DNA from 3 places in the Clostridium sp. 001 genome. Region 2 is predicted to be linked to each of the others. Evidence: riboswitches for the same ligand, from Rfam matches in the RefSeq annotation. Region 2 holds a riboswitch; each other region holds the start of a gene.
What was found. Region 2 has a riboswitch for cyclic di-GMP ahead of B5S50_RS15975 (galactose ABC transporter substrate-binding protein). Riboswitches for the same ligand answer to the same signal wherever they lie in the genome.
Positions count from the first base shown of each region.

Region 1: it holds a riboswitch for cyclic di-GMP, as region 2 does, so the genes downstream of both, B5S50_RS13845 (A24 family peptidase) here and B5S50_RS15975 (galactose ABC transporter substrate-binding protein) in region 2, are expected to answer to the same signal.
Region 3: it holds a riboswitch for cyclic di-GMP, as region 2 does, so the genes downstream of both, B5S50_RS12960 (response regulator transcription factor) here and B5S50_RS15975 (galactose ABC transporter substrate-binding protein) in region 2, are expected to answer to the same signal.

Region 1 is NZ_CP020473.1:2,964,804-2,968,073, forward strand. Features, by position in the region: gene B5S50_RS13840 (bifunctional diguanylate cyclase/phosphodiesterase) at 374-1,699, shown strand; cyclic di-GMP riboswitch class II at 1,768-1,851, shown strand; gene B5S50_RS13845 (A24 family peptidase) at 1,905-2,654, shown strand; gene B5S50_RS21845 (type II secretion system protein) at 2,985-3,270, shown strand, end outside.
Region 2 is NZ_CP020473.1:3,425,872-3,429,141, forward strand. Features, by position in the region: gene B5S50_RS15970 (ABC transporter ATP-binding protein) at 1-1,202, shown strand, start outside; cyclic di-GMP riboswitch class II at 1,299-1,382, shown strand; gene B5S50_RS15975 (galactose ABC transporter substrate-binding protein) at 1,453-2,463, shown strand; gene B5S50_RS15980 (methyl-accepting chemotaxis protein) at 2,485-3,270, shown strand, end outside.
Region 3 is NZ_CP020473.1:2,754,412-2,757,681, forward strand. Features, by position in the region: gene B5S50_RS12950 (ammonium transporter) at 1-797, shown strand, start outside; gene B5S50_RS12955 (P-II family nitrogen regulator) at 926-1,300, shown strand; cyclic di-GMP riboswitch class II at 1,649-1,732, shown strand; gene B5S50_RS12960 (response regulator transcription factor) at 1,796-2,170, shown strand; gene B5S50_RS12965 (chemotaxis protein CheC) at 2,163-2,801, shown strand; gene B5S50_RS12970 (sensor domain-containing diguanylate cyclase) at 2,794-3,270, shown strand, end outside.

The DNA of each region.
Region 1 (3,270 bases), 460 kb from region 2:
GTATAGTTTTAAAGGTAAGTCTTTTGGTAGAAAGTTAATTGAAGTTTTTTAGAAGTGTGTTTGAAAAAAATAATAAATTAAATTTTTATAGTGTATTAATACATTGTAATGGTAATTGAAAAAGGGTGATGAATATTCAGGTAAGATCAGAGTACTCAAAAGAGTTAGGATTTGCTTAACCACCAGTTAGTTATATGATAGCTAATTGGTGGTTTTAATTTTATTCAAAGTATTACTTGGGCAAGTTAATTTTATACAATTATCCTATTAATTTGAATTAAATCTAAATGTATGATATAATAAATTATTAAAATATGAAATTAATTATATTTTGGAGCATTTATCAAAATATAAGGGCGGTGATATATTGTCCATGAAAAAGGATTTCTTACCTTATAATTATGACTTAAATTATTCTATCTATAATTTTGATGAATTTATGTATAAATATGTACAGGAAAAAGATAGCTTCTCAATATGCCTTCTTAATATGTCTAATTTAGGTTTATGCAATTATATATTAGGGTACAAATACGGCAATGTTTTATTGCATAATATTGTGAACAGGATAAAACGTCTTATTAATCAAAAATCATATATTTATAAGTTTGGCGGGAACATATTGCTTATTATAGTACCTAATATAAAATCTAGACGCAGTTCTGTAGAGATTGTAGAAAGAATAATGGAAATAAGTGATGATTCGTTTCTATTGGCAGATAAAAAATTAAAATTGGAAATAAAATTAGGAATTTCTTTATATCCCTATGATGATAGGAAGCTTGGTAATGTATTTAAATATGCAAGTATAGCTTTAAATTGTGCAAATAAAGAACGCGGCAGCACATATGAATTTTTTAATGTTAATATGTATGAAAATAATGCTATGGAAGAAAAAATTCGAACTGATATACAAGATGCTTTGATTAATCATGAGTTCATATTATATTATCAACCACAGGTAAACGTTAACAGCGGTGAGATTTATGGAGTGGAAGCTCTTATCAGATGGAATCATCCAGAGTTTGGGATACTAACACCTTCATATTTTATTGATGGAATAGAGAGAAATGGCGAAATAAAGAAAGTAGGCAGAATTGTCTTTTATATGGCATGTCTTGAGGCAAAAAGACTTCATAGCCTTGGATACTCCGATTTAATTATGTCTGTTAATTTGTCTATAAGACAATTTGAAGATGATTTTTTTATTACTTTTATTAAAAATATATTGGAAATAACGCAAGTTAAGCCTGAATATATTAATTTTGAAATAACTGAGAGGACGGCTATTAATTCTACTGAAAAAATTACATCTGCCTTGAGAAATATAAAAGATATGGGAATAAAAATATTTGTTGATGATTTTGGAACTCAATATTCATTTTTAAATTACCTATACAGTGTGCCTATAGATGGAATAAAAATAGATAGATCTTTTATTAATGGTATAGATAAATCTGAAAAAAAGTTTACTATTGTAAGACATCTTATCAATCTTGCAAATGACTTAAATTTGGAGGTAGTGGCAGAAGGTATGGAAACAGAACAGCAGCTTAAATGTTTAGAAAAAGCTAATTGCATTAATGTACAGGGCTTTTTCTTTGGAAAACCTCTTAGTTCCAATGATCTTGTAAATTTTATGAAAACATCAAACTTTAGTAAGCCAGGTAATAGCATCTTTTCAGAAAGCAAAAAATAAAGTACAAAGTTTTAAAAACACTTATATTTTGGTGAAGTTTATGGTAAAATCATAATAAATGATTTAATATATTAATGGGAAACAATGAAATACGCACTTTATATGGGCATCTGGTGTGTATTGAGTTAATGATGCAACCGGCCTTATGATTATAGAACTTTTTTATAATCATAAGGCTTTATTTAACCCTAAAAATGGAGTGCATATGTATATTTATTGTAGTATTATTGTTTTTGTTTTTGGAACCATAATAGGAAGTTTTTTAAATGTATGCATATATAGAATACCAATGGAGGAATCTATTGTGTATCCACCTTCTCATTGTACAAATTGTGGCAGCAGGATTAAATGGTATGACTTAATTCCTATAGTAAGCTATGTTATTTTAAAGGGACAATGTAGAAATTGTGGAGAGAAGATATCTGCAAGATATCCTATTATAGAATTTACAACTGGTTTGTTGTACACTATGCTTTATGTTAAATTTGGAATTAGCATAGATATTGTAAAATATATTGTATTTATAAGTATTTTAATTGTGGTAGGAATGATAGATTTGAATACCACTGACATTTATTTTAAAACCACAGTAGTAGGTCTGATTTCTACATTTATATTTTTAGTAATATATTATTATAATGGCCTGCCTATAAAGACATATGTATATGGAGGTATAGTAGGCGGTGGACTTTTAGCTCTTATCATTCTCATAACAAAAGGTGGCATGGGATGGGGAGATGCAGAAATTTGTACTGTGTGCGGCTTGTTTCTTGGGCTTAAACTTACTTTCCTAATGTTGTTTTTATCCTTTATTATAGGAGCCACTGCAGGAGTAATACTTATTCTGTCAGGAAAGAAGTCAAGAAAAGACTACATACCTTTTGGACCATTTATTGTACTGGCATCTATTATTACAGTATTTTGTGGACAAAATATTGTAAATTGGTATTTATAACAAAAGGGTGTTGTAAGACATATATTAATTTATAGTATGTTATTTTAAATCAACTTTCATAGTTTAAAAATATTGCGAAACAAAGCTTTTGAAAATAACAAAGTTCAAATAACAAAGAACAGATAAAGATGATTTCCCTCGTATCTCAGGAAATCTATAATTTTAATATTTTCTGACGTTAGGAAGAAAATTATCCTTATTTGATATTTGAACTTTGAACTTTGTTCTTTAAAAAAATTGTTTCACAATTTTTTTATATTAAGCCCAAATTCCATATATGGGAAAGCTGAGCTATTGAGTTATTTTAATTAATGAAGGGATGGGATGTCTGTGGAAAATGTAATGACATTAGAAAAGAAGAAAGGCTTTACACTTATTGAACTCATGATAGTACTTGCTATTATTGCCATACTTGCTGTAGTTTTAATTCCTAAGTCGCAAATATTTAAAAGCAATTCTAAAAATGCAGGTGTAACTACCAATGTGAATACTGTAAGAGGTTATTTGGAAACGACAGTTACAAATAACGGAGGAGCTTATGGCTATTTACACTATGGCCAACTTATATCGAAGATGAAATCAGACTTTAATTTATCAGCACCTAATAATTCTAAAG
Region 2 (3,270 bases):
AAAAAACAAATCCGCTGTTTAAAAACCAACAAATAGAACTTGGAAAACTTAATGGACATATAGAAGAAACAATATCCGGGTTTCAAGTAGTAAAAGCTTTTAATCATGGCGAAAAGAGTGTAGAGGAGTTTAATAAAATAAATTATTCCCTATGTGAAGTAGGATTAAAAGCTCAAGTTTGGTCAGGATTTTTAATGCCAATTATGAATGTAATAAACAATATAGGTTTTGCAGCTGTAGCAGGTGTAGGTGGGATTTTAGCTTTAAAAAATATTATAACAGTGGGAATTATAGCTAGTTTTTTAAGTTATTCAAGGCAATTTGCAAGACCATTAAATGATATAGCTAGTATATTTAATACACTTCAATCAGCAGCAGCAGGTGCAGAAAGAGTATTTGAAGTGCTGGATGAAAAAGAGGAGTTGGAAGATATTTCTCATGCAAAAGTATTTGATCATGTAAAAGGGCAGGTTACTTTTGAAAATGTAAGCTTTTGCTATAGAAAAGATGTTAAAATACTAAAAAACATAAGTTTTGATATAAATCCTGGTACAAAAGTCGCCCTTGTTGGACCTACAGGAGCTGGTAAAACAACTATTGTGAATTTGGTCACCAGATTTTATGATGTATCGGATGGTAAAATTTTAATTGATGGAGAGGATATAAGAAATTATAAGAGAGATAGTCTTAGAAAATGTTTTGGTATAGTTCTTCAGGATACGTATCTTTTTGCAGGGACAATACTTGAAAATATTAGGTATGGTAAATTAGATGCAGATTTTACTGAAATTAAGCAGGCAGTTAAGTTTGCTAATGCAGAAGCATTTATTGAAAGACTCCCGCAAAAATACAATACTTTAATTCATGAAGGAGGAAATAACTTAAGCCAAGGTGAAAGGCAGCTTATAGCTATATCAAGGGCAATACTTTCAAATCCAGCAATACTTGTTTTAGACGAAGCTACTAGTAATGTGGATACACTAACAGAACTTAAGATAGAGGATGCCATGAATAAACTTATGAGGGGAAGAACTAGTTTTATTATTGCCCATAGATTAAGCACTATTAAAAATTCAGACGTCATAATGGTAATAGATAATGGAGAAATAGTAGAGAAAGGAAGTCATAGAGATTTAATTAAAAAGAAGAGTATGTACTACAATATGTATCATAATCAATTTTACAGAAAAGAGCCACTATAAAAATAGAGCCAAAAGTGTAAATTTTGCACTTTTGGCTCTATTTTATTGATTATTTTCAATTTTAGCAGTAAAATTAGATAATAATTTAGTATGTTTTTAAAAGTTGGAAACAATGAAAAATTCTCTATAATTGGGCACCTGGAGAGTTTGGAGTTAGTGGTGCAACCTGCCAATAATCGATTAATTTTAATCGATTATTGGCAGGTTGCATATAAGGGGAAAATTTAGATATTTTTAGGGGGTTTTGATTGTGAAGAAATGTATGAAATCAATTGCTGTTATTGGTTTATTAGCTATTATTTTAGGGACAGGCTGTTCAAATTCTTTATCTTCAAATGAAAATGAACCTGTAATTGGTTTTGTTGCCTATGAATTTAATAACACATGGATAACTGAACTTAAGAATGAGATTTATAAGGTATCTAATGGAAAAGCTAGAGTTGATATTTGGAGTGGAGATAATATTCAAACAGTTGAAAATGACAAGATAAATCTCTTTATAAATAGAAAAGTAAATGTGCTTGATATAAATCCAGTGGATGTTAATGCTGCAGGACAGATTATTGAAAAATGTAAAAAAGCAAATATATCTGCAGTATTTGTAAATCGTCAACCTAAAAAAGAAGACATGGAAAAATGGAATAAAGTTTACTATGTAGGTGCTAAAGCGGAGCAATCCGGAACAATACAGGGGCAGATGCTTACAAATTATTTTAAAGACCATCCTACTCAAGATGGCACTATTAGATATATTATGCTAAAAGGGGAAACGGGAAATCAAGATGCTGAAGAGAGAACACAATATTCTATAAAAGCTCTTGAAGATTCAGGCTTTAAGGTGCAAAAGGTGGCAGAAGATACTGCCATGTGGGATCGTACAAAGGCTCAGGAAAAAATGACCTCGTTTATTTCGTCATATGGCCCAAATTTTGACTGTGTAATAGCAAACAATGATGACATGGCCCTTGGAGCTGTTGATGCCCTAAAAGCAGCTGGATATTTTAATGGAGGAAAATATGTACCTGTAGTAGGTGTAGATGCTACGGCACCGGCAGTTAAAGCTGTTGAAGATGGCACCCTTCTCGGGACTGTTTTAAACGATGCTGCAAAACAGGGTGATGCTGTTTTTGATTTATCATATATGCTTTCCAAGGGGAAAACTCCTGATGAAAGTAATTTTAAGTATAAGATTACAGATGGAAAATACATCTGGATTGATTACAAAATGATTACAAAAGAAAATGTGCAGGATGCAAAATAGGATTAATTGGGGGAGAGTATTGTGATAAAGGATGTAAAAGTTAAAACTAAAATTTTCGCAGGATTTAGTATTATTTTGATAATGATGTTTTTTGCTACAATAGGCGCCTTTTATAATTTTAACCGTATTGAAAAATCTACAGACAGGGTTTCAAAAGATGTTATTCCAATAGGCAATATTATGTCCCAAATTAGCAGTGAACTGATAAATGAAGAGTCAGGAGTCAGAGGTTATATTGCAAGCGATGGAGATAACAGATTTTTAGAGTCCTATAATTTAAGTGAAGAAAATATTCAAAAGGATATAGAAAATATAAAAAATTATTATTACGTAGATGATAATTTAGCTATTACTATAAAAAATGAAGTTATACCAAATATTCAGGTAATAGATAACTATTTTAAAGATCAAATAAACTTAGTTAAGTCGGGAAAAATTCAAATAGCAAGGGATAGACTACAAGATGGAAAAGTATATATGGATGATTATAAATATGTGTATACTAAACTTAGTAATATGATAAATGAAATTACAAGTAATGCATGGGCACAGACTAGAAATGCAGGATCTAGAGCAAAATGGATTATGGGTATTATATTTTTAATAAGTATTGCAGCTAGCATTTTTGCAGCAATGAAAATTTCTAATAAAATTGTAGTAAGACTTGATAAGTGTGTAGATTCCCTGGGACAGATAGCTGATGGAAATTTGGTAGTTGAACCTATAAAAATAGAAGAAAAGGACGAAATAGGAGAACTGGCTACTTCAATTAATATAATGGCACAAAATTTAAAAAATATTGTAAGA
Region 3 (3,270 bases), 670 kb from region 2:
TTGCTCACTGGGTATGGGGAACAGGTGGATGGCTTAAAAATCTCGGAGCTTTAGACTTTGCAGGTGGTAATGTAGTTCATATTAGTTCAGGTATTTCCGGACTTGTAGCAGCACTCATGCTTGGTAAAAGGAAAAATGTAGGAAAACCTAGTAACTTGCCGATGACATGTTTAGGAGCGGCAATACTTTGGTTTGGTTGGTATGGATTTAATGCTGGAAGTGCACTTGCTATAAATGATGTAGCAGTAAATGCTTTTATAACTACAAATACTTCCGCAGCAGCTTCAGCAATAAGTTGGAGTGTTTGTGAACTCTTCTATAGAAAGAAAGTTACTTCTCTTGGAGTTGCCAGTGGAATAGTTGCAGGTCTTGTAGCTATAACTCCAGGCGCAGGTTTTGTAAGTCCTTTAGCTTCAATACTTATTGGATTAATAGGAGGAGCTATTTGTTACACTACTGTTACTTTTGCAAAATCTAAGTTTGGATATGATGATGCACTTGATGCTTTTGGATGTCATGGTATAGGAGGAATCTGGGGAGGAATTGCTACAGGAATATTTGCATGGAAAGCAATAAACTCTGCCGGTGCGAGTGGACTTATACATGGGAATCCTAAATTGGTTCTAATTCAACTTACAGCTGTTCTGGCAAGTGTTGTATATTCTGCAATAGTTACATTTATAATAATTAAAGTAATTAAATCTGTAAGTGGAATAAGAGTAACTGATAAAGATGAACAGATTGGACTTGATGTTACAGAACATGGTGAAGAAGCTTATGGAGGAATGAATATTTAACAATTGACTATTTTATTGTAAGAAAGGGAACTCTAGTTTAAAATAAGAATTGAATTAGAGAGTTAATTTTCATAAAACATCATAAGCTGTATTATGAAAGTAAATATATGTTTAAAGGAGGTAAAATAATGGGAGACAAACTTACTAAGGTTGATATTATTACTTCTGGAGGAAGATTTGAAGAGCTGAAACAAGCATTAGGAGATATAGGAATTTCAGGTATGACTGTTACGAATGTTTTAGGGTGTGGAATGCAAAAAGGTCATAAAGAATATTATCGTGGGTTAACTATGGATATTAATTTATTGCCTAAAGTTAAAGTAGAGATAATAGTTTGTGAAGTACCTGTAGAGAAAGTTATTGAAACTGCTAAAAAGGTTCTCCACACTGGAGAAATGGGCGATGGAAAAATATTTGTATATAATGTAGAAAATGTTATACGAATAAGTACTGGTGACGAAGGCAAAGCTGCTCTGCAATATAACAAAGATGATAAAAGGTAATGATAAACAGAGTTCTTGGCATCAGGTGGAGTTTTGACTCCACCTGATGCTTATTAACAGGATTCTTAGTGCTTCAGCACTTAGAATGCGTTATCCTTTAGGGGAAATCGTTATCCAGAGATGTAGCTGCTCTTTACTCCAACTTGGAGAAAAGCAGATATCCCAAATCTTCGATTTGGTGATAGTCGCCTTCACAGAGTGCGTGGGAGTATTAGAGCAGGTAGTCATCGGACAAACTAAGTAGAGATATAGTGGAGTTTAGGAATATATTAGAGCTTAATTAAGATATTGGTGTTATTAGTGTTATTTGACTTTATTTATATTTGATAGTAAAATGAATATAATTTAATAATAGTTGGAAGCAATGAAAAATTTCCGCTATTTGGGCACTTGGAAATTTTAAAGCTAGTAGTGCACCCGGCCAACAATTAATAATGTTTATTAATTGTTGGCTTTATTTTTATTTTAAGGTTACTGGGGGGAATAAAAGTTATTATGTTAAAGATTCTAATTGTTGATGATTCTAACTTTTCTCAAAAGATAATATCTAATTTATTAAAAAGTTTTTTGGATAATGCTGAGTTCTTTTTTGCAAGTGATGGAAGAGAAGGCTTTAGCAAATACAAAGAAATTAAACCGGATTATGTATTTGTAGATTTGTTGATGCCAAATGTAAATGGTAAAGAGTTGATAAAATTAATAAAAGAATATGATGCTAGTTGTAAAATAATTGTTATTTCTGCAGATGTACAAAAAAACGTAAGAGAAGATATGGAATCATATAACATAATGTACTTTATAAATAAACCGTTTAATCAGGAAAAAGCAAAGTTCATATGTGATAAAATGAGGAATGATAAAAATGAATAGTAATGCCTTAAGATATGATATATTAAGGGAATTATTTAATATTAGTATTGGCAAGGCTGCAAGTATTCTTTCGGAAATAACAAATAAAAAGATTTTGTTAGATGTTCCTAATATAGAAATATTAAATTCTCAAGATGAAAAATTTAAAATAAATGGATATTTACCTGATAAAATAGATGGAACATTAATGGTATCTTCTATTTCTTTTGAAAAAAAATTAAAAGGAAAAGCAAATTTAATCTTTCCGGCTAAAAAAATGAGAACTTTTATAAATCTTTGCTTAAACGAGGAACAAGAAAATAGTGAATATTATGATATGAATTTTACAGACATAGATTTTGATACTGTTAAAGAAATAGGAAATATAATTTTAAATTGTATCTTAGGTGAAGTTGGGAACTATTTAAATATCAACTTAACATATACTTTACCGGAAGTAAAAGTATTTAATGTAATAGATTTTAGCAAAGACATTAAAAATGAAAGTTATATGTATACCTTGGTTTTATACATAACTTTTCTCATAGATGATGTGGAAATAGAGGGTGCTGTAATAATTGATTTAACATTAAAATCCTTAAATGAATTGATGAAAAAAATTGATAAAGTAAGGGATGAACTTTATGAATAGAATTTTATTTGATGCTCTGGATAATGTTAATGAAGGAGTAGTAATTTTAAATGAGCAATTTAAAATTTTATTTTGGAACAGTTATATGGAACATATAACTGGAATTGGAACAAAATATATTATAGGTAAAAGTATTTATAAAGCACTACCAAGTTTTAATAGAAATTATTTTAATGAATCTATAAAGTCTTTAATGAATAATGAATATAGACTGTTTTTTTCAGCCACCATGCATAAGGATCTAGTTAATGATAATGGAAAATTTAATTTAAAGATAAGCAAGTTAGAAGAAGGCAAATCGAGGTTCCTATTTTTGGAGTTTATTAACGTTACCAATGAATTTGAGAGAGTTAATCAATTAAAATTATATATCAATAAATTATTTCTTTTAAATAAAGAACTAAAGGATAAAGAAAAAGTTATTAGAAATTTGGCTTATTATGATAAATTAACAGGGTTGGGAAACAGG